DNA from 3 places in the Streptomyces sp. NPDC058665 genome. Region 1 is predicted to be linked to each of the others. Evidence: riboswitches for the same ligand, from Rfam matches in the RefSeq annotation. Region 1 holds a riboswitch; each other region holds the start of a gene.

Region 1 (7,670 bases):
CCAGGGTCATAGCGGGGCCGGCTCCGGCCAGTTGCCAGAGCATGAAGACGACGATGACGCTCCACAACCAGGTCCTGGCCCGGAACTCGCGCCATCCCTCTACGAGATCGGCCCGGAACGAGGATGCGCCGGCCCGCTCGGCCGGGCCCATCGGGACCGAGCGAAGCCGGAGCAGACAGGCGCCACTGGCCGCATAGGTCAAAGCGTCGAGAGCGACCACCGCCGCAGGCGAGGAGACCGCCAGCAGCAGACCGGCCAGAGACGGTCCGATGATGACGGCGACGGACTCCGAGATACGGAGAGTGGCGTTGGCCTTCTGTACGTCCTGGGCTATGAGCGGGGTGATGCTGGCGACTCCCGGCTGGAAGATCGCGCTGCCCGCCCCGATCAGGGCCAGCAGCAACAGGATCTGCCACAACTGCGGCGTACCGAGCAGGAACAGCAGCGCGAGCACTCCCTGAGAGCACAGCCGGGCTGTGTCCGAAACGACCATCAGCCGCCGAGCACCGAAGCGGTCGGACATCACCCCGCCAAAGATGATCAGCGCTGCGAACGGCGCCACGAGCGCGGCAAGCGCATAGCCCACCCCACTCGCCCCGTACCCCGCCCGGATTACGGCGGCCGTGATCGCGACGGGGAGCATCGTGTCGCCCAGCAAAGAGGTCGTGCGGGCGGTGAAGAACAGCCGGAAATCCGCTGTCCACAGAGGCGGATCAGACGAGGTCTCCTTGACTTGCAGGTCACGGGTCATGTCCGAGCCAGCCACCGCTCACCGCCCCACTATGCCGTTGATTCCGACCAAGGCGACGATCTCACGCCTTGAGTGTCCTCGGTCAACGCCATTTTTTGGTCGGCACGTTCAGCGCGTGCGCGCGCTTGAAGACACCGCCTGGTGCAAGGGGTCAAGAACCTGCTTGCCGGCGACAGTCAGGCAGTGCGCCGAGAACAGTGCCCGCGCGTACTCCTCGGTCTGGAGCGACCCGGGAATGAGCAGGGGCCCGTAGCACATCCGGCTGATCGCCTCCGCCTCGATTCGAGCGAGTAGCCAACCGCCTCCGCGAGGGCCTCTTGCGTCAGGCCCACCATCCAACGCGGGCCGTGACCTCCCGGTCCCGGCCCGCGGGCCGTACAAGCCGCACCCGTACGGGTCAGAAGTCGTCGTCGAAGCCGACCGTTCCCTCCACCGCCACCTGGTACGCCGACGGGCGGCGTTCGAAGAAGTTCGTCAGTTCCTGGACGCCTTGCAACTCCATGAACGAGAACGGGTTCTCGGAGCCGTACACCGGCGCGAAGCCCAGGCGTTGGAGGCGCTGGTCCGCGACGCACTGGAGGTATTCGCGCATCGACTCCGTGTTCATGCCCGGCAGGCCGTCCCCGCACAGGTCGCGGCCGAACTGGAGCTCCGCCTCGACCGCCTCCTTCAGCATGTCGGTGACCTGCCGCTGGAGCGCGTCGTCGAAGAGGTCCGGCTCCTCCTTGCGGACGGTGTCCACGACCTCGAAGGCGAAGTTCATGTGCATCGTCTCGTCGCGGAACACCCAGTTGGTGCCGGTGGCCAGCCCGTGCAGGAGGCCCCGGGAGCGGAACCAGTAGACGTACGCGAACGCACCGTAGAAGAACAGGCCCTCGATACAGGCCGCGAAGCAGATCAGGTTCAGCAGGAAGCGGCGCCGGTCCGCCGCCGACTCCAGGCGGTCGATCTTCTCGACCGAGTCCATCCACTTGAAGCAGAACTGGGCCTTCTCGCGGATCGACGGGATCTCCTCGACCGCGTCGAACGCCGCCGCGCGGTCCGCCGGATCGGGCAGGTAGGTGTCGAGCAGCGTCAGATAGAACTGGACGTGCACGGCCTCCTCGAAGAGCTGGCGGGAGAGGTAGAGCCGTGCCTCGGGGGAGTTGATGTGCTTGTAGAGCGTCAGCACCAGATTGTTCGAGACGATCGAGTCGCCCGTCGCGAAGAACGCGACCAGCCGGCCGATCATGTGCTGTTCGCCGGGGGAGAGTTTCGCGAGGTCGGCGACGTCGGAGTGGAGGTCGACCTCCTCCACCGTCCAGGTGTTCTTGATCGCGTCGCGGTAGCGCTCGTAGAAGTCCGGATAGCGCATGGGGCGCAGCGTCAGTTCGAAGCCCGGGTCGAGCAGGTTCTTCTCAAGAGGGGTGGAGCTCATTACTGGCAGGCCTCGCAGGACTCGGGATTTTCCAGGGAACAGGCGATCGCCTCGGGGGCCGGCGTCGGCGCTGGAGCCGACCGCGCCGCGCGGGCGATCCGGGTCGCCGGGCGCGAGCGCAGGTAGTACGTGGTCTTCAGACCCTTCTTCCAGGCGTACGCGTACATCGAGCTGAGCTTCCCGATGGTCGGCGTCTGAAGGAACAGGTTCAGCGACTGGCTCTGGTCGAGGAACGGCGTGCGCGCCGCCGCCATGTCGATCAGGCCGCGCTGCGGGATCTCCCACGCCGTGCGGTACAGCTCGCGCACCTCGGCCGGGATCCAACTGAAGCCCGCCACCGAGCCGTTGGACTCGCGCAGCGCCTCGCGGGACTGCGCGTCCCATACGCCGAGGCGCTTCAGCTCCGCCACCAGATAGGCGTTGACCTGGAGGAACTCACCCGACAGCGTCTCGCGCTTGAAGAGGTTGGAGACCTGCGGCTCGATGCACTCGTAGACGCCCGCGATGGAGGCGATCGTCGCGGTGGGAGCGATGGCGAGCAGCAGGGAGTTGCGCATGCCGCTCTTCGCGACGCGCGCCCTGAGCGCGTCCCAGCGCTCCGGCCAGTTGAGCGACACGTCGTAGTGGTCGGGGTGCAGTACGCCGCGCGCCGCGCGGGTCCGCTCCCAGGCCGGCAGCGGGCCCTCGCGCTCGGCGAGGTCGCAGGACGCCTCGTACGCGGCGAGCATGATCCGCTCGGCGATCCGCGTGGAGAGCGCGGCGGCCTCGGGGGAGTCGAAGGGCAGCCGCTTCTTGAAGAAGACGTCCTGGAGGCCCATCACACCCAGGCCCACGGGGCGCCACTTGGCGTTGGAGCGGCCGGCCTGTTCGGTCGGGTAGAAGTTGATGTCCACGACCCGGTCGAGGAAGGTCACGGCGGTGCGGACGCTGTCGTCCAGCCGCTCCCAGTCCAGTTCGCCTCCCGGCTCGCTTCCCGGCTCGCCCGAATCGGTCACGAACGCGCCGACGTTGACCGAGCCTAGGTTGCAGACGGCCGTCTCACCGTCGTCCGTGACCTCCAGGATCTCGGTGCAGAGGTTCGAGGAGTGCACCACGGTGCCGGGCTCGGCGGTCTGGTTCGCCGTACGGTTCGAGGCGTCCTTGAAGGTCATCCAGCCGTTGCCGGTCTGCGCGAGGGTGCGCATCATGCGGCCGTACAGCTCGCGCGCCGGGATCGTTCTGCGGGCCTTGCCCGCCGCCTCTGCCGCCCGGTACGCGGCGTCGAAGTCGTCGCCCCACAGATCGACCAGCTCGGGCACGTCGGAGGGCGAGAAGAGCGACCAGACGCCGTCCGCGTCGACCCGGCGCATGAACTCGTCGGGGATCCAGTGCGCCAGGTTCAGATTGTGCGTACGGCGGGCGTCCTCGCCGGTGTTGTCGCGCAGCTCCAGGAACTCCTCGATGTCCGCGTGCCACGTCTCCAGATAGACGCAGGCCGCGCCCTTGCGCCGGCCGCCCTGGTTGACGGCTGCGACCGAGGAGTCCAGCGTCCGCAGGAACGGCACGATGCCGTTGGAGTGCCCGTTCGTGCCGCGGATCAGCGAACCGCGGGCGCGGATACGGGAGTACGAGAGGCCGATGCCGCCCGCGTGCTTCGAGAGGCGGGCCACCTGGTGGTAACGGTCGTAGATCGAGTCCAGCTCGTCCAGTGGGGAGTCCAGCAGATAGCAGGACGACATCTGGGGGTGGCGGGTGCCGGAGTTGAAGAGGGTGGGGGAGGAGGGCAGATAGTCGAGCCGGCTCATCAGGCCGTACAGCGCGGCCACTTCGTCCACGGCGGCCGGGGAGTCGTCCTTGGCGAGCCCGGAGGCGACGCGCAGCATGAAGTACTGCGGCGTCTCGATGACATCGCGGGTGATCGGGTGCCGGAGCAGATAGCGGCTGAAGAGCGTGCGCAGGCCGAAGTAGCCGAACCGGTCGTCGGCGGCGGGGTCGATCAGCGCGTCGAGGCGGGCGGCGTGGCGGGTGACGAACGCGGCCGTACGGTCGGCGATCAGGCCCTCCGCGTGGCCCACGGCGACCGAGGAGGAGAACGAGACGGCGCCCTGCCCCGCTGCCTCGTCCGCGATGGTGCGGGTGAGGAGGCGGGCGGCGAGGCGGGAGTACGCGGGGTCCTCGGAGATCAGCCCGGCCGCGGCCTCGGTGGCGAGTGCGCGCAACTCGGCGTCGTCCGAGGCGGCGTTGCGGCCACGGAGCGCGGCGGCGGCGACCTTGCCGGGGTCGGTGTCGGCCAGATCGGCGGTGAGGTCCGTGAGGACCCGCAGAAGGCCCGCCCCGGGGCCGTCGGCCGGCCCGGTGGTGTCTCGTTCCCGCTTCTCCCCGATCGCTGAAACCGGATCGGCTGGCGCGATGGTCACGTGGTGCTCTCCCTCGCTCGGCTCCGGGCCAGGGGGAGGGCATGACGGCGCACGCCCGCGTACGCCGGCCCGGAACCGGGCGGCGAGCGGTGCGGCGTCCGCCGGCCCAGCCTCGGAGCCCGGACGTCTCGGCACCCGGACCGGTCGATCCGGGTGCGCCGTCGGCAGGTGCTCGGACTCACGGGCACGACAAAGCGCACCACAGCACACCGTTGCGGGACAGTTCCGGATTCACACCGGATTCTCCTGCGGCGACAGCAGACTTGAGCATACATCTGGGGTTGGTTGGGAGCGCCACCCCCCACATGTTGTGTCGGGGATGACTCGGCTCAGATCTCCAGGCTGTACGTGAGCAGTGCAAGTTCCGGATACGGCGCCCAGTCCCGCTCCGGCGTCCGTACGAAGCCCAGCCGCTCGTAGATCCGGTGGGCGGACAGCATCCTCTTCTGGGTGGAGAGCCGCACCCGTACGCGTCCGGTGGCCCGCGCGCGGTCCACACACGCCCGCACGAGCGCCCCACCGACCCCGCGCCCCCGGCCGCCGGGCGCGACGGCCAGCATGCGGAACTCGGCCTCCCCGTCCACCGCGAGTTCGGCCCAGACCGACCCGGCACCGACGTAGGCGACCCCACCGAGCAGAGCCCCCTCACCGTCGACGGCCACGAACACCTCGCACCCGACGGCACGCGCCGCGACGTCGCGCAGGGTTTCCAGATAGGGATCGTCGGCCCCGAAGTCCAGCAGCCCGTCGTCCAGATAGGCGCGGGCGGTTATCTCCCCGAGCCCCTCGTACTCCGAGGGCTCGGCCGCTCTGATCGTGAAGTCGCTCTCCGACCGTGTCGTCTGATCCATGACAGCAGTGTGCAACACGGCACGGCCGGCCCCAGGCACAGGCCACCCCGGACAGCGAAGGGCCCGCCGCTCCCCGTGCGGGAACGGCGGGCCCTTCACCCTCTCAGCAGCAGCGGAAGCCCTCCCTCGGGTCCGCCTCCCTCGCGTCTGTCCGTTCGCGTTCGAAGGCGCGGCGGGTCAGTGGTTGTGCCGTCGGGTCGCAGGCGCGGGTGTGGGCCACGTAGTGGTCGTATGCCGACTCGCCCGTCAACTCCCGTACGTACCAACGGATCCGGCCCACCGCGTGGCGCACCTTCGACGTCGGCGTCACGACGGACCCGCCCCGCTGGAGCTGGGCGCCTTCGGATCCGGCGCGCCCGCGCCCGCGCCCGCACCCGCACCCGCCGCCGCGGCGGCCAGTTCCGCCTTCTCCTCCTTCGTGGGGATCAGCCCCGCCGGTGCCACGATCTCCGACTTCACGTACGGCGTCTCCGACAGCTTCACGCTCTCCGGGTGGCGGATCGCCTGGTAGCAGACCCGCCCCGCGTCGGCGATGACCACGATGATCAGGATCGCGAACAGCGCCGAAAGCACCCCGTCCACCGTTGAGTTGGTGACGACCGTGTGCATGTCGTCCATCGTCTTCGCCGGCGGGATCACCTCGCCGCTGTCGATGCCCGCCTGGTAGACGTCGCGCTGGGTGAAGAAACCGACCTTCGGGTCGTCCGAGAAGATCTTCTGCCAGCTCGCGGTGAGCGTGACCGCCGCGTCCCAGGCCAGCGGAACCGCCGTCACCCAGGCCCATTTGAGCCGCCCGGACTTCACCAGCAGCGTCGTGCACACGGCGAGCGCCACCGCCGCCAGGAGCTGGTTCGCGATGCCGAACAGCGGGAAGAGCTGGTTGATGCCGCCCAGCGGGTCGTGCACGCCGACCCACAGGAAGTAGCCCCACGCGCCCACGACCACGGCGCTGGCGAACCAGACACCGGGCTTCCAGCTCACCTGGCGCATCGGCTTGTAGACGTTGCCGAGCATGTCCTGGAGCATGAAGCGCCCGACGCGCGTCCCCGCGTCCACCGTCGTCAGGATGAACAGCGCCTCGAACATGATGGCGAAGTGGTACCAGAACGCCTTCAGCCCCGCGCCGCCGATGACGGACGAGAAGATGTCCGACATCCCGAGCGCGAAGGTCGGCGCGCCGCCCGTGCGCGACAGCAGGCTCGACTCCTCGACGTCCTTGGCCGCCTGGGCGAGCTGGTCGGGCGAGATCGTGAAGCCGAGGTTGGCGACCGCCTGGGAGGCGGATTCGACCGTGCCGCCGATGACACCGGCAGGGGAGTTGACCGCGAAGTACAGACCCGGGTCGATGATGCACGCCGTGATCATCGCCATGATGGCGACGAACGACTCGGTGAGCATCGCCCCGTATCCGATCATCCGGATCTGGGTCTCCTTCTGCACCATCTTCGGCGTGGTGCCCGAGGAGATCAGTGAGTGGAAACCGGACAGCGCGCCGCACGCGATCGTGATGAAGACGAACGGGAACATCGAACCGGCGAAGACCGGACCGTCACCACGGCTCGCGAACTCCGTGACCGCGTCCATCTTCATCGTCGGAAGCGCGACGACGACACCGATGGCCAGCAGCGCGATCGTGCCGACCTTCATGAAGGTCGACAGATAGTCGCGCGGCGCCAGCAGCATCCAGACCGGCAGTACGGACGCGAGGAAGCCGTACACGATCATCCAGATGACCAGCGTGCCGGCCTCCAGCGTGAAGGTGTCCGCCAGCGAGGACTCGGCGACCCAGCCGCCGGCCACGATCGCGAGCAGCAGCAGCGCCACCCCGATGAGTGAGACCTCGCTGACCCTGCCCGGCCGCAGCACCCGCAGATACACGCCCATGAAGAGCGCGATCGGGATGGTCATCGCGATGGAGAAGACACCCCACGGCGAGTCGGCCAGCGCGTTGACGATGACCAGCGCCAGCACCGCCAGCAGGATGATCATGATCAGGAAGACCGCGATCAGCGCGGCGGCGCCGCCGAACGGGCCGATCTCGTCACGGGCGATCTGACCGAGCGAACGCCCGTCGCGGCGCGTGGAGAAGAAGAGCGTGACCATGTCCTGGACCGCGCCCGCGAAGATGACGCCCGCGACGATCCAGATGGTGCCCGGCAGATAGCCCATCTGCGCGGCCAGCACCGGCCCCACGAGCGGCCCCGCGCCCGCGACGGCCGCGAAGTGGTGGCCGAAGAGCACACGCCGGTCGGTGG
Region 2 (7,670 bases), on a different contig from region 1:
TGAGTTCGGTGGCCATCGAGCCGCTCGGCGTCGTACGCGACACCCGTCCGCGCCGGCGCAGGCTCTGGTGGCGGCTGCTGCTGCCCCTCATCGGCATCGGCATCCTCGCGACGACCGCACGTGTGGACGAGGCGACGCGGTACGTCGGTCAGTTCCCGATCGCGGCCGGTGCCGCGTGCGTGCTGATCGGGCTCGCCGGACTGCTGCCGTGGCTCGTCGAAGCGGTCGTCTCGCGGCTGCGCGGCGGACCGGTGCCCTGGCAACTGGCCACCCGAAGGCTCCAGTTGAGCAGCGGCACGGCGGCGCGGGCGGTGAGCGGCATCACCGTCGCGGTGGCGGGTGCCATCGCGCTCCAGATGATGTTCGGCGTTATGCAGAAGGACTTCCTCCAGCTCACGGGGCAGGACACGGACCGGGCGGACTTCTACGTCTCCGCCGAGTACGGCGACTCCGCGCTCGCCGAGCGGATGATCCAGGACTTCCGCGACACCAAGGGGGTCTCGAAGGTGATCGGCACCGTCGAGACCTATGTGGTCGCCACCGGCGCCCCCACGGAGCAGGGCTGGCAGCCGACCACGAGTCTCACGGTGGGCACCTGCGCGACGCTGAGGGACATCGCCGAACTGCCCTCCTGCCGGGACGGGGACACCTTTGTCGCGCACCTCGACTCCAGGGCGGCGAAGCAGGTCGGCGCGGCCGGGGTGAAGGCGCAGAACTCCCGTACGGACGAGGCCGCCGTCCCCGGCAGGAAGATCGATCTGACCGGTAGCTACGGGGAGGGCAACGGTGAGCCCGTGCTGTGGACGCTGCCCGGGTCGGCCCGGACGGTGACCGCCTTCCCCGACCCGATGGGCGACGTGCACGACGGCATCCTCGTCACACCGGGCGCTCTCGGCTCCGCCGGGCTGCCCGGGGCCACGGCCATGGTCTCGATCAAGGTCGACCAGCGGGTGCCGGACGCCGCCGAGTACGTACGCGGAACGGCGGCGGACATCGACCCCACGCTGCGGGTCCGCGCGCTGAAGAACCTGGAACGGGACAAGCAGTACGCGAGCGTGCAGAGCGGCCTCCAGGTGGGCGGCACCCTCACGATGATGCTGATCGCCGCGAGCATGCTGGTCTCGCAGATCGAGCAACTGCGCGAGCGCAGGCGGCTGTTGTCCATCCTGGTGGCCTTCGGTACGCGGCGTGCGACGCTGGCCTGGTCGGTGCTGTGGCAGACGGCGCTGCCGGTGGTACTGGGCACGGCCCTCGCGATCGCCGGCGGGCTCGTCCTCGGCACGTTCATGCTGGGCATCATCGGGAAATCGGCGGGTGACTGGTGGGTCTTCGCCCCGTACGCGGCGGTCGGCGCGTCGGTGATCCTCCTGGTGACGCTGGCGAGCCTGCCACCACTGTGGCGGATGATGCGGCCGGAGGGGCTGCGTACGGAGTGACGGAGCGGGGGGCGGGCCGGGAGGGGTGGGTGGCGTCGGCCGGATCACTCCGGCGCCTAATTCGGTCGACGCGCCGGTGGCCGGTTCGGCAGGCTCCCGTCATGGACCCTCATCTCTGGCCCCTGTACGGCCTGCGGATCACCACCCCGCGCCTCGAACTCCGGCTCCCGGATCTGGACGCGCTGTCCGGCCTGGCGGCGGTCGCCGCCGCCGGGGTGCACCACGAGGACCGGATGCCGTTCAGCGTGCCGTGGACGGACGGGAGCCCCGAGGAACGGGGCCGGGCGGTCTTCCAGCATGTGCTCGGCACCGTCGCGGGCTGGACGCCGGGCGCCTGGACGCTGAGTCTGGCCGTCCGCCGGGAGGGAGAGATGGTCGGGCGCCAGGACGTGGGGGCCGACGACTTCGCGGTGACCCGCGAGGCGGTCACCGGCTCGTGGCTGGGCCTGAAGTACCAGGGGCGCGGCATCGGCACCGAGATGCGGGCGGCCGTGCTGCATCTGGCGTTCGAGGGGCTGGGGGCGCGGTACGCGACGTCGGGGGCGATGGTCGACAACGCGCCGTCGCTGCGGGTCTCGGAGAAGCTCGGCTACCGCCCGGACGGGCTGACGGTGGAGTCGGTACGGGGCGAGGCGCGCCTCCAGCGGCGGCTGCGGCTGGACCGTGCGGGGTGGGAGGAGCACCGTACCGTCCCGGTCGAACTGCACGGTCTGGAGCCGTCGTTGGCGCTCTTCGGGCTGTAACGGGCGGGTGCGGGCGGGGACGTACGCCCCCGGCCACACCCACCCGTACGTGGATCAGTCCGCCGTCGGCAGGCCCGCCCGGATCTCGCGGGCCGCCGCGACCAGGTGCTCCAGGGACGTACGGACCTCCGGCCAGCCTCGCGTCTTGAGACCGCAGTCCGGGTTCACCCACAGCCGTTCGGCCGGGATCGCCTCAAGTCCCTTGCGCAGAAGGCTCGTCGCCTCGGCCGTGCTCGGGACGCGCGGTGAGTGGATGTCGTACACGCCGGGTCCCGCCTCGCGCGGGTAGCCCTCGGCGGCGAGTTCACCGGCGACCCGCATATGGGAGCGTGCCGCCTCCAGGCTGATGACGTCGGCGTCGAGGTCGTCGATGGCCTCGACGATGTCGCCGAACTCCGCGTAGCACATATGGGTGTGGATCTGGGTGTCCGGACGTACGCCGGAGGTGGCGAGACGGAACGACTCGACCGCCCACCCCAGATACGCGGCCCGCCCGTCCGTACGCAGCGGCAGTGTCTCGCGCAGCGCAGGCTCGTCGACCTGGATGACCGAAGTGCCCGCCGCCTCAAGGTCGTTGACCTCGTCGCGCAGTGCCAGCGCGACCTGCCGCGCGGTGTCGCCGAGCGGCTGGTCGTCCCGGACGAAGGACCAGGCGAGCATCGTGACGGGCCCGGTGAGCATGCCCTTGACCGGGCGGGCGGTGAGCGACTGCGCGTACGACGTCCAGCGCACCGTCATCGGCTCGGGCCGTGAGATGTCACCCGCGAGGACCGGCGGGCGTACGTAACGGGTGCCGTACGACTGCACCCAGCCCTGCCGCGTGGCGACGTAACCGGTGAGCTGCTCGGCGAAGTACTGCACCATGTCGTTGCGTTCGGGCTCGCCGTGCACCAGGACGTCGAGCCCCGCCTTCTCCTGGAAGGCGAGGACGTCGCGGATCTCTTCCCTGATCCGCTCCTCGTATCCGGCGGTGCCGATCCGCCCGGCGCGCAGGTCGGCCCGTGCGGTGCGCAGTTCACCGGTCTGCGGGAACGAGCCGATGGTGGTCGTCGGCAGCGGCGGCAGACCCAGGTGCGCCCGCTGGGCCGCGGTCCGCACCTCGTACGGCTGCGAACGGCGGGCGTCCGCGCCGGTGACGGCCGCCGCGCGGGCGCGCACGGCCGGGTCGCGGGTGAGCGTCGAGCCCGCGCGGGAGGCGAGAGCGGCGCGGTTCGCGGCGAGTTCGGCGGTGATCGCTCCCGTGCCGTCGGTCAGGGCGCGGGCCAGGGTCGCGGCCTCGGCGCTCTTCTGGCGGGCGAACGCCAGCCAGCGCGCGACCTCCTGGTCGATGTCGTGCTCGGCGGTCGCGTCGAGCGGGACGTGCAGCAGGGAGCAGGACGGGGCGACGTCGACGCGGTCGGCGAGGCCGAGGAGCGTGCCGAGCGTGGCGAGGGACTTCTCGAAGTCGTTGATCCAGATGTTGCGTCCGTCGACCACGCCGGCGACCAGCCGCTTGCCGGGCAGCCCGCCGACGGCCGCGAGACCTTCGAGGTTGGCCGCGGCCGGGCCGGTGAAGTCGAGCGCGAGCCCTTCGACGGGCGACTTGGCGAGCACGGGCAGGGCTTCGCCGAGCCGGTCGAAGTAGGAGGCGACGAGCAGCTTCGGCCGGTCGGTGAGGCCGCCCAGGTCGTGGTACGCGCGGGCGGCGGCGGTCAGTTCGGCCGGGGTGCGGTCCTGTACGAGCGCGGGCTCGTCGAGCTGCACCCACTCGGCGCCGGCCGCGCGCAGGTCGGCCAGGATCTCCGCGTACACGGGAAGGAGCCGGTCGAGCAGCGTCAGCGGCTCGAAGTCGGCGGGCACACCGGGGGCGGGCCTGGCGAGCAGGAGATAGGTCACGGGGCCCACCAGGACCGGCCGGGGGGTGTGGCCGAGCGCGAGGGCTTCGGTGAGTTCGGCGACCTGCTTGGCGGAGTCGGCGGAGAAGGCGGTGCCGGGGCCGAGTTCGGGGACGAGGTAGTGGTAGTTGGTGTCGAACCACTTGGTCATCTCCAGCGGCGCCACGTCCTGTGTCCCGCGCGCCATCGCGAAGTACCGGTCCAGCGGGTCGGAGCCGACCGTCTCGGTGGCGGCCGTCTCGGAGTCGGCCGCTTCGGCGGCGACCGCCGCGCGGTACCGCGCGGGGATCGCGCCGACCATCACGCTGGTGTCCAGGACATGGTCGTAGTACGAGAAGTCGCCGGTCGGGACCTCATGGACACCGTCGGCTGTGAGCTGCTCCCAGTTGGCCCGGCGCAGCCCGGCGGCCGTGTCGCGCAGGGCGTCGGCGCCGACGGCGCCCCGCCAGTAGCCCTCGACGGCCTTCTTCAGTGCGCGGTGCGCGCCCTGGCGCGGGTAGCCGTACACGGTGGCGCGTGCTGCCGCGGCTGCGGACTTGTCTGTCACGGAACTCTCCTTCGCGAGTTGTCCTGCGATCCCGGGACGGATCGAGGACACGAAGGGGTACGGGATCGGAAGGGCCTTCGCGCGGATGCGGCTGTACGCCTCTGTTCGCGTCCGCGCCGTGTGTACGTATGCGCACGCCTGTGAAGGTGCGTGCACGCGTCACCACGACTGCCCGACCGATATGTACGCCGACCCGCCCACGAGGTCACCGGGATGTCCGTACCACGATCGGTCGCGTACGGGCAGCGGGCAGGTCTTCGGACTCGCGGGCACATCCGCCGGGTGCGGACACCCGGTGGACATCTACTGGCCGTCGCTTCCCAGGCCCGGCACGGGCCCAGTGCTGATGACGGCGGTCGTTCCCACTCACCGCTGCGGGGCAGTCCCGGATTCCCACCGGGTTCCCTCTTACGACGCTCCCGCCCTGCGGACGGGAACGAACCAGCTGCAAGCCCCAGCCTAGGCCCTGTCCCGCGAAGATCCACCGGACAGGACGTAGCCGTTGTCCATCCGCTCCCTCGAAGCCTCACCAAATATTCATGAACGGGCCAATCCACCAGCTTCCGGGGCGAGTTCGTACAACGCGACGGGCCGACACCTCCTTGACACGCCTATTGGTCTAAGCCAACATCCGATTGGCCTGTACCAAGTTCTATGGGCGGTTCGCTGAGCCGGCCGAGCGATGCGCCTTCGGAGGACCCGCATGGAGTCGAGCAGCCGACCCAGCAGCCGTCACCAGCAACTGACGCGTCTCGCGGAGACCGTGCTCCAGCCCGGGTTCGTGGGGACGACCCTGCCCGACTGGGTCCGCCGCAGAATCGCGTGCGGCCTCACCTCCGTCGTCCTGTTCGGCCGGAACATCGTCGATCCCGAACAGGTGGCGCGCCTCACCGCCGAGCTACGCGCGGAGAATCGCGACCTGATCATCGCCATCGACGAGGAGGCCGGCGACGTCACCAGGCTCGAAGCCTGGACCGGCGCCTCCCGGCCGGGCAATCTCGCGCTCGGCGCCGTGGACGACGTGGAGCTGACCGAGTCCGTCGCCCGCGACATCGGGCGCGAACTGCACGCCGCGGGGATCTCCCTCAACTACGCGCCCAGCGCCGACGTCAACTCCAACCCCCTCAACCCGGTCATCGGCGCCCGCTCCTTCGGCGCCCGTACGGACGTCGTCTCCCGGCACACCGCCGCCTGGGTCCGCGGGCTCCAGTCGGCCGGCGTCGCCGCCTGCGCCAAGCACTTCCCGGGCCACGGCGACACCGCCGTCGACTCCCACCACGGGCTGCCGCGGGTCTCGGGGAGCGCCGAGGAGATCGCGGCCACCGCGCTGCCGCCGTTCGTCGCCGCGATGGAGGCGGGAGTACGGGTGGTGATGACCGCGCATCTGCTCGCGCCCGCGTACGACGCCGAGCTGCCGGCCACCATGAGCCCCCGCATCCTGGTCGACCTGCTCCGCGGTGAGCTGGGCTTCGACGGCCTCGTGGTGACGGACGCCATCGAGATGAGCGCGGTCACCGCCCGCTACGGCATCGGTGGGGCCACCGTACGGGCGGTCACGGGCGGGGCCGACGCGGTGTGCGTCGGCGGCGAGCACGCGGGTGAGGCCACCTTCGACGAGCTCACCGACGCCGTCGTCCAGGCCGTGCTCGACGGCACGCTCCCGGAGGCACGGATCACCGAAGCGGCGGCGCGGGTCGCGGAGTTCGCCGCGTGGTCGGGCAGCCGAACGCGGGCCTTGGCCACCGACGGCGCCGCGTCCGACATCGGCCTCGTCGCCGCGCGGCGCGCGCTGCGTGTGTCGACAGAGGAGGGCCGGGACTCGGTGCTGCCGCTCGTCGGCGCGCCGCACGTGGTGGAGCTGTCACCGACGATGAACCTGGCCGTCGATGGGCAGACCCCCTGGGGCGTGGCGGCTCCGCTGAGCGATCTGCTGCCCGGCACCACATCCGTACGGCTTACGGAGGACGACCTGCTGGCGGACGGTGACCTGCTGGACCGCAAGGTGCTCGACCCGGCGGCCGAGCGTTCGCTGGTCGTCGTGGTGCGTGACGCGGCGCGGCACGGCTGGATGTCGGCGGCGATGACGCGGCTCCTGGGGAGCCGGCCGGACGCGGTGGTTGTGGAGATGGGCGTACCGAACGGCGCGGCGCCCGGCGCGGTTCATCTGGTCACGCACGGGGCGACCCGGGTCTCCGGGGTGGCGGCGGCGGAATTCCTGGCGGGCCGCGGCTGATCCCGGGGCTGATTCCAGGGCGGAGACGGCCGGTTCCGGGCGGCGCCGGGGGCTTTGCCGGCCCCCGACGCCCTTGCTCCGACGGCTAGTCGACGCTCAGCCGACTATTGGTCCGCGTCCGTTTCGGCGTCTACGAGGTTGTCGTACGGCTGCGTGATCACTTCCAGGTAGTGCCCCGCCGGATCGAGGAAATACACGCCCCGCCCGCCGTGGTAGTGGTTGATCTCGCCCGGAAGCTTCCCGTGCGGATCGCCGAAGAAGTCGACTCCGGCGGCCTTGATCCGCCCGAAGATCCCGTCGAAATCCTCTTCGGGAACGAGGAACGCGTAATGCTGCGGAGTGATCGACTCCTGACCGACAGTCGCGAAATCGAGAGTGACGCCGTTACCGGTGTCGACCGGAACGAAGGGGCCCCATTCGGTGCCGATCTCCAGATCCAGGATGTGCGCCAGGAATTCGGCGGAAGCCCGGTTGTCACGGGCGTGAACGATCGTGTGATTCAACTCGACTGACACGGTGGAATGCCTCCAGAGGCATCTCACGGGAACCTCCACGCCTCACCCGGCCGGTGACCGACGCGCGATGCCCACGGCCGAGCGTAATTCCCCCGGGCCGTGCTGCGAAAGCCCCGCCCGGCCCGCTCCCCGTCCCTGGACGGACCACGCTCACTTGGCGTCCGAGTAGCGCTCCACCGTCGCCGTCGTGAAAGGAAACCGCACCGGCGTCTCCCCGAACGCGATACGGCCCGCCAGTTCGCCAGCCTCGCGGATCGCCAGCGCCACGGCCGCCGCCTCCTCGCGCGGGCAGTGCACGATCACCTCGTCGTGCTGGAAGAAG
Region 3 (7,670 bases), on a different contig from region 1:
TACCGCTGCCGAGCGCGTCGACCTGCGCCTGGAAGGCGTCCCGCTCGTTGTCGTGCAGCAGCGTGAAGGCGTGTGCGCTGGTGCCCACCGTCGGGATGTCGTAGCGGAACCCGGCCGCCAGGTCGGAGGTGGTGTCGAAGCCGCCCACGTACGCGGCGCGCGAGGCGGCGACGGCGGCCAGTTCGTGCGTACGGCGCGCGCCCATCTCGATCAGCGGGCGTCCGCCGGCCGCGGCGGACATCCGGGACGCGGCGGCGGCGATCGCCGAGTCGTGGTTGAGGATCGACAGGACCACGGTCTCCAGCAGCACGCACTCGGCGAAGGAGCCCTCGACGCGCAGGATCGGCGAGCCGGGGAAGTACACCTCGCCCTCGCGGTAGCCCCAGATGTCGCCCCTGAAGCGGTAGTCGGCGAGCCAGTCGAGTGTCGGCCCGTCGACGATCTCCCGCTCGCGCAGGAAGCCGATCACCTCCGGGTCGAAGCGGAAGTTCTCGACGGCGTCGAGGAGGCGGCCGGTGCCGGCGACGACTCCGTAGCGCCGTCCCTCGGGCAGCCGCCGGGTGAAGACCTCGAAGACGGAGCGGCGCCCGGCCGTCCCCGCCCGCAGCGCGGCCCGGAGCATCGTCAACTCGTACTGGTCGGTGAAGAGCGCGGTCGAGGGAACGCCGAGCCGCCGGCCGCCCTCGTCCTTCGCAAGGTCCGCAGAGTTCATGACAGCAATGCTACAGCGGATCTCGTCAGAGTGACGATTTCTAACGTCGGACCCTGGAGCCGCCGTTCGCCCTGGAGTCGCCGTTTGTGCGACAGGCCCCTCCGGGTGGCAGCATGGGGGGCAGTGAGGCTGTGCATCCCGGGGCGTGTCCCGGGACCCCCGGCGGAGAAGAAGGTCGTCCCGAACCGTGAGTGTTGCCCCGACAGAGATCGAACTTCCCGAGTCGGCCGAGGAGACGTTCACCGTCCCGGAACCTGACGTGCCGTGGATGACGATCGTCCACAACGACCCTGTCAACCTCATGAGTTATGTGACGTACGTCTTCCAGACGTACTTCGGCTACTCCAAGGACAAGGCGCACAAACTGATGCTCGACGTCCATCACAAGGGCCGCGCCATCGTCTCCAGCGGCAGCCGCGAGGAGATGGAACGCGACGTACAGGCGATGCACGGATACGGCCTATGGGCCACGCTCTCCCAGGACACCGCCTGATGGCCGGGCAGTTCGAGGCGATCCCCGGCGGTGGCGCCGCCGTCGCGCTCGACGAGGTCGAGATCTCCATCCTGCGCTCGCTCGCCGTCCAGCTCCTGGAGCTGATCGGCCCCGGCGAGGAACCGGCCAAGGGGGAGGACCCACTGGCGGCGCTCTTCGCCGAGGGGCCCAGCAAGCCGCCGTCCGACCCCGCGCTCGCCCGGCTCTTCCCGGACGCGTACGGCTTCGGTGACGACACCGACGACGAACTGCGGGAGTACGCGGCCGAGTTCAGGCGCTTCACCGAGAACGACCTGCGGTCGCGCAAGCGCGAGGACGGTCTCGCCGTGGTCCGCACCCTGGACGAGCTCTCCGCCGCGGGCGAGGGCGGGGCCGTACTGAAACTGGCGCCCGACGACTGCCGGCACTGGCTCGGCGCGCTCAACGACCTGCGCCTGACCATCGGCAACCGGCTGGAGATCTCCGACGAGGACGAGGGCGAGAGCCTGTACCGGCTGTCGGACGACGACCCGCGCAAGCCGATGGTGATGGCGTACCTGTGGCTCGGGGCGCTCCAGGAGACGCTCATCGAGACGATGATGCCCTGACGGGACGGCGCGGGGCGGGACGGGACGGCACCGCGCGAGACGGGTCGCGCCGTCCCTCGAAGCGCCCGTCACGGCGTCTTCGCCAGGCCCTCACACCGTCTTCGGACGGACACCTTCCGTTTCCGTCGGCGGACGCTCAACTCCGTATGGCGATCGCGTCCCCGCCCCCGCATGCTTTGCGATCCGGGATGCGATTCGTCCGCTTCTTCCTGTGTGCCGCGCCACAGCGACCTCCGCGGATCGCCGCCCGCGCCGTGGTAAATCTTCACGACCACCGGCACAGGCAGGGAGAAAGGGCGCATCACCATGACCTCCCCACAGGTCGACAGCACCTCGGAAGGCCCCTCGGGAAAGACCTCGGAGGAGGGCTACGAACGCGGACTCGGCAGCCGCCAGGTCCAGATGATCGCGATCGGCGGCGCCATCGGCGTCGGCCTGTTCATGGGCGCCGGCGCGAACATCGCCAAGGCCGGGCCCAGCATCATCCTGATGTACGCCCTCGCCGGCGTGGTGATCTTCTTCATCATGCGGGCGCTCGGCGAACTGCTGCTCTACCGGCCGGTCTCCGGCTCGTTCGCGGAGTACGCCCGCGAGTTCCTCGGCCCGTTCTTCGGTTACGTCACCGGCTGGACGTACTGGCTCATGTGGATCGTGACCGGCATGGCCGAACTCACGGCGGCGGCGATCTACATCCACTTCTGGTTCCCCTCGATCCCGCAGTGGGTCAGCGCCCTCGTCTTCCTCCTGGTGCTCTTCGGCGTCAACCTGATCTCCGTCAAGATCTTCGGCGAGGTCGAGTTCTGGTTCTCGATGGTCAAGGTCACCGCGATCATCGGGATGATCGTCATCGGTCTCGGCGTTCTGACCCTCGGCTTCTCGGACGCGGGCGAGACCGCCGCCACCGGCAACCTCTGGCAGCACGGCGGCATCTTCCCCAACGGCATCGGCTCCAGCCTGATGACCCTCCAGGGCGTGATGTTCGCCTACCTCGCCGTCGAACTCGTCGGCGTCACCGCGGGCGAGTCGGAGAACCCGGAGAAGACGCTCCCCAAGGCGATCAACACGCTGCCCTGGCGCATCATCGTCTTCTACGTCGGCGCGCTCACCGTCATCCTCGCCGTCGTGCGGTGGACCGAATTCAGCGAGGGCGAGAGCCCGTTCGTGCACGCGTTCGCCAAGATCGGCATTCCGCTCGGCGCCGGGATCGTCAACTTCGTGGTGCTGACGGCGGCCCTGTCGTCCTGCAACTCCGGCATGTACTCCACCGGCCGGATGCTGCGCGACCTCGCCGCCAACAAGGAAGCGCCCCAGACCCTGGGCAGGCTCAACTCCCGCCGGACACCGGCCGCCGGCATCACGGCGTCCGTGGCGCTGATGGGCATCGGCGTCGTCCTCAACTACGTCGTCCCCGAGAAGGCGTTCCTGTACGTCACCTCGGTCGCCACCGCCGCCGGTATCTGGACCTGGATGATGATCCTCGTCAGCCATATCAAGTACCGCTCCGCCGTGGTCGCAGGGCGGCTGCCCGCTTCCTCGTTCCCGGCCCCGGGCGGCTCGGCCCTGAGCTGGGTGGCGCTGGTCTTCCTGGCCTTCGTGACCTGTCTGATCGCGTACGACTCCGACGCCCGTATCTCGCTGTACGTCGGCGCCGTCTGGGCGGTCTTCCTGGCCGGCGGCTGGGCGCTGCTGGGGCGCCGCGCCCCGGAGCCCGCGGGCCCCGTGGACGGGCCGGAGGGCCCGTACGAGCCGGAGTACGCGAAGGTCTCGGACTGACACGCGGCCCGTTCGACGGGCCTTCCACAGCAGGTCCGGCGGTGCGTCTCACCGGCGCCCCGCCCACCGTCTCACCAGGTGGCCTCCGCATCTCAACAGCGGAGGCCACCCGTTTATCCTTCGACTCATGCTCACCATCACCCAGGCGCTGTACGACCAGATCGTCGCCCACGCACGGGCCGACCACCCCGACGAGGCGTGCGGCGTGATCGCGGGCCCCGAGGGCAGCGACCGCCCCGAGCGCTACATCCCCATGCGCAACGCGGCCCGCTCGCCCACGTTCTACGAGTTCGACTCGATCGAGCACAAGCAGCTCGACAACGAACTGCGTGAGCGGAACGAAGACATCGTGGTCATCTACCACTCCCACACCGCGACCGAGGCGTACCCCTCCCGCCGCGACATCGGCCTTGCCATGGAGCCGTTCGCCCACTACGTCCTGGTCTCCACGGCCGACACGGACGACATGGGCCCGTTCCAGTTCCGCTCGTACCGCATCGTCGACGGCGAGGTCACGGAAGAGGACGTGGAAGTCGTCTGAGAGACTGACGCCACCCAGGGCGGCAGGACCCAGGAAGCCGGTGTGAATCCGGCACGGTCCCGCCACTGTGACCAGGCCCTCCGCGCGAGCGGGGGCCCGGAAGCCAGGAACTGACCTGTCGCCCTTCTCCCACCATGCCAGGGGACGCGGAAATCCCCCGGAGGAGGCCCAGTCATGTCCTTGCGGCGCCACGCCCTCATACCGGCGGCCCTGCTCCCGCTGCTGCTCCCGCTCGCCGCCTGCGGCTCCACGCCGGAACCGGCCGGGCGCGCCGGAGCACCGGCCGCCGGATTCCCGTACACCGTCACCAACTGCGGTGTGAAGACCACCTTCGAGGCGCCCCCGAAGCGTGTGGTCACGATGAACCAGCACGTCACCGAGATCATGATCGAGCTCGGTCTGACCAAGTCCCTCGTCGGCACCGCCTGGCTGGACGACGCCGTCCTGCCCGCGTACCGGAAGGCGTATGACAGCGTCCCGGTCGTCGCCGAGGAGTACCCCTCCAAGGAGAAACTCCTCTCCCTCAACCCCGACTTCGTCTACGGCGGTTACACCAGCGCCTTCGCCGCCAAGGACGGCCGCACCCGCGACGACCTCGCGGACGCCGGCATCGACACCCGGCTCAACCTGGAGGGCTGCCCCGAGGACGGGACCCCCATGGACGACCTCTTCCGCGAGATCAACGAGGTCGGCCGCACCTTCGGCGTCGCGGGCCGCGCCGCCAGGTGGACCACCGGGGCCCGCGCCACGCTCGCCACCACCGCCGCCGGACTGGGGGGCATGAAGCCCGTCTCCGTCTTCGTCTACGACAGCGGCGACAAGACCGCGTTCACCGCGGGCGGCGCGGGCATCGGCAACGAACTGATCGAACGGGCGGGCGGGCGCAACGTCTTCGCCGACCTCGACAAGCCCTTCGGCGACGCGACCTGGGAGCAGGTCGTCGCCCGCAAGCCCGAGACGATCGTCATCTACGACTACGGCTCCACCACCGTCGCCCAGAAGAAGAAGCGGCTGCTGGAGGACCCCGTACTGAAGGACGTCCCGGCGATCAGGAACAAGCGGTTCGCCGTGCTGCCGCTCTCGGACGCCGTCCTCGGCGTCCGCGCTCCCGCGGCCGTCGGGCGGCTCGCGTCCCAACTCCATCCGGAGGCGGGCGAGTAGGGCTTTCCCGCCATGAGCTGCAAGACCAAGCCGGTCCGGCGCGGGCCGCGCCATGTCCTCGTACTCGCCGGGCTCTCCGTGGCCCTCGCGTGCGCCGTCGTCGCCGGGCTCGCGCTCGGCTCCGTCCGTATCCCGCCCGGCGAGGTCCTGACGATCCTCACCGGCGGTGCCGAGGCCGGCCCCTTCCGCACGATCGTCCTCGACGTACGGCTGCCGCGCGTGCTGCTGGGCGCGATCGTCGGCGCGGGGCTGGCCGTCGTCGGGACGGTCCTCCAGGCCCTCGTACGCAACCGGCTGGCCGACCCGTTCCTGCTCGGGATCTCCTCGGGGGCGTCCACCGGCGCCGTACTCGTCCTGGTCCTCGGCATCGGCGGCGGTATCGGCGGCGGGATCACCACCACCGTCGCCATGCCGGCCGCCGCCTTCGCGGGCTCGCTCGTCGCGATGACCCTCGTCTACGCGCTGGCCCGGCGCGGCGGCACGATGACCGGCGGGCGCCTGGTGCTGGCCGGGGTGACCGTTTCTTACATCCTCTCCGCCCTCACCACCCTGATCCTGGTGGTCTCGGCCCGGCCCGAGCACTTCCAGGAGGCGCTGTTCTGGTCGCTCGGCGGGCTCGGCAGCGCCCGCTGGGGCATGCTCGCCGTCCCGGCGGTGGTCCTCGTCGCCGGGACCGCCGTCCTCATGGCGCTCGCCAGGCCGCTGGACCTGCTGCTGGTGGGGGAGGAGGGCGCGACCGTACTGGGCCTGGACACCGCGCGCTTCCGCGCCGCCGTGTTCGTCCTCGCCTCGCTGGTCACCGGCGTGATGGTCGCCGCGAGCGGGGCCATCGGCTTCGTCGGGCTGCTCGTGCCGCACGCCGCGCGGATGGCCGTCGGGGCCGCGCACCGGCCGCTGCTGCCCGTCGCCGCGCTCGGCGGGGCGGTCGTGCTCGTGGTCGCGGACCTCGCCGCCCGTACCGTCGCCGCGCCGCAGGACATCCCCGTCGGCGTCCTCACCGCGCTCACCGGCGGGCCGTTCTTCCTGTGGCTGATGCGCCGCCGTCCCGAAGGAGCCCCGGTATGAGCCCTGGTACGAGCCCCCGTACGGCGGCACTGCGCGTGGAGGGCCTGTCGTACGGGGTCGGCGACGGCCGGCACCTCGTCGACGCCGTCGACCTGACCGCCGCCCCCGGCGAGACCGTCGGGCTCGTCGGCCCCAACGGCAGCGGCAAGACGACCCTGCTGCGCTGCGTGTACGGCACGCTGCGCCCCACCCACGGCCGGGCGCTCCTGGACGGCGCCGACCTGCACACCATGACGGCCAAGGCGCGCGCCCGGCGCGTGGCCACCGTCCCGCAGGACGGGCAGACCGAGTTCGAACTCACCGTCCGCGAGGTCGTCGCCATGGGCCGCTCGCCGCACCGGCGCTTCTGGGAGGCGGACACGGCGGCCGACACCGCCCTCACCGACGCCGCGCTGGACCGTGTCGGCATCGCCCCGCTCGCCGGCCGCGCCTTCCCGTCCCTCTCCGGCGGCGAACGCCAGCGCGCCCTGGTCGCCCGCGCCCTGGTCCAGCGGCCCGCGCTCTTCGTCCTGGACGAGCCGACCAACCATCTGGACATCCGTCACCAGCTCGAAGTCCTCTCCCTCATAAGGGAGTTGGGCACGACCAATCTGCTGGCCCTGCACGACCTCAATCTCGCCGCGTACTACTGCGACCGGCTCTACGTCCTCAAGGCGGGTACGGTCGTCGCCTCGGGAACCCCGGCCGAGGTCCTGACCCCCGCACTCCTCGCCGACGTCTACGAGGTGACGGCCGACGTCGCGCCCCACCCCCGCACAGGCGCGCCCACCGTTGTCTATCTGCCCCCGTCACCGGCGGCCCCGGGGGCCGGTTCGCCTGCCAAGTCCATCTGACGAACGTCCAGCGTCCATCATCCGAGATCACATACCGGGATGCGGACCGGGAATCGATACGATGACCCCATGGTTTCCCACGACGTGAGCGACAAGACACCAGGCGATCTGCTGGTGGCGCGCCTGCACGTCGATCTGTGCCGACTCGCCAGCGCCATGTGTACGGCCGGCACTACCGCCTGAGCCGCGGCAGCACGCCCATCCCGAGCACCACCCCCCGCGCGGGGGCAGAGCCGCGCGCCCGTCACGCCTCTTTTCCGACAGGAGCCCACGCCATGGCCATCGAGGTCCGTATCCCGACCATCCTCCGCACCTACACAGACGGAGCCAAGGCCGTCGAGGGCACCGGTGACACCCTCGCGGCGCTGCTCACCGACCTCGAAACCCGCCACACGGGCATCCGCGAGCGCATCGTCGACGCCGACAACGGCGACCAGTTGCGCCGCTTCGTGAACGTCTACCTCAACGACGAGGACGTCCGCTTCCTGGACGGCATCTCCACCAA

What was found. Region 1 has a riboswitch for cobalamin ahead of ACFWV8_RS05050 (ribonucleoside-diphosphate reductase subunit alpha). Riboswitches for the same ligand answer to the same signal wherever they lie in the genome.
Positions count from the first base shown of each region.
Region 2: it holds a riboswitch for cobalamin, as region 1 does, so the genes downstream of both, metE (5-methyltetrahydropteroyltriglutamate--homocysteine S-methyltransferase) here and ACFWV8_RS05050 (ribonucleoside-diphosphate reductase subunit alpha) in region 1, are expected to answer to the same signal.
Region 3: it holds a riboswitch for cobalamin, as region 1 does, so the genes downstream of both, ACFWV8_RS09255 (ABC transporter substrate-binding protein) here and ACFWV8_RS05050 (ribonucleoside-diphosphate reductase subunit alpha) in region 1, are expected to answer to the same signal.

Region 1 is NZ_JBHXRX010000005.1:204,927-212,596, reverse strand. It holds gene ACFWV8_RS05065 (MFS transporter) at 1-751, opposite strand, end outside; gene ACFWV8_RS05060 (Scr1 family TA system antitoxin-like transcriptional regulator) at 860-1,090, opposite strand; gene ACFWV8_RS05055 (ribonucleotide-diphosphate reductase subunit beta) at 1,149-2,168, opposite strand; gene ACFWV8_RS05050 (ribonucleoside-diphosphate reductase subunit alpha) at 2,168-4,564, opposite strand; cobalamin riboswitch at 4,710-4,842, opposite strand; gene ACFWV8_RS05045 (GNAT family N-acetyltransferase) at 4,894-5,415, opposite strand; gene ACFWV8_RS05040 (YbdD/YjiX family protein) at 5,519-5,725, opposite strand; gene ACFWV8_RS05035 (carbon starvation CstA family protein) at 5,722-7,670, opposite strand, start outside.
Region 2 is NZ_JBHXRX010000013.1:36,351-44,020, reverse strand. It holds gene ACFWV8_RS10865 (FtsX-like permease family protein) at 1-1,436, shown strand, start outside; gene ACFWV8_RS10860 (GNAT family N-acetyltransferase) at 1,538-2,179, shown strand; gene metE (5-methyltetrahydropteroyltriglutamate--homocysteine S-methyltransferase) at 2,234-4,600, opposite strand; cobalamin riboswitch at 4,831-5,061, opposite strand; gene ACFWV8_RS10850 (glycoside hydrolase family 3 protein) at 5,304-6,833, shown strand; gene ACFWV8_RS10845 (VOC family protein) at 6,938-7,348, opposite strand; gene ACFWV8_RS10840 (bifunctional 3'-5' exonuclease/DNA polymerase) at 7,499-7,670, opposite strand, start outside.
Region 3 is NZ_JBHXRX010000011.1:12,241-19,910, forward strand. It holds gene ACFWV8_RS09230 (nicotinate phosphoribosyltransferase) at 1-712, opposite strand, end outside; gene clpS (ATP-dependent Clp protease adapter ClpS) at 900-1,205, shown strand; gene ACFWV8_RS09240 (DUF2017 domain-containing protein) at 1,205-1,792, shown strand; gene ACFWV8_RS09245 (amino acid permease) at 2,099-3,565, shown strand; gene ACFWV8_RS09250 (Mov34/MPN/PAD-1 family protein) at 3,693-4,106, shown strand; cobalamin riboswitch at 4,106-4,240, shown strand; gene ACFWV8_RS09255 (ABC transporter substrate-binding protein) at 4,281-5,267, shown strand; gene ACFWV8_RS09260 (FecCD family ABC transporter permease) at 5,280-6,332, shown strand; gene ACFWV8_RS09265 (ABC transporter ATP-binding protein) at 6,329-7,165, shown strand; gene ACFWV8_RS09270 (putative leader peptide) at 7,235-7,348, shown strand; gene ACFWV8_RS09275 (MoaD/ThiS family protein) at 7,441-7,670, shown strand, end outside.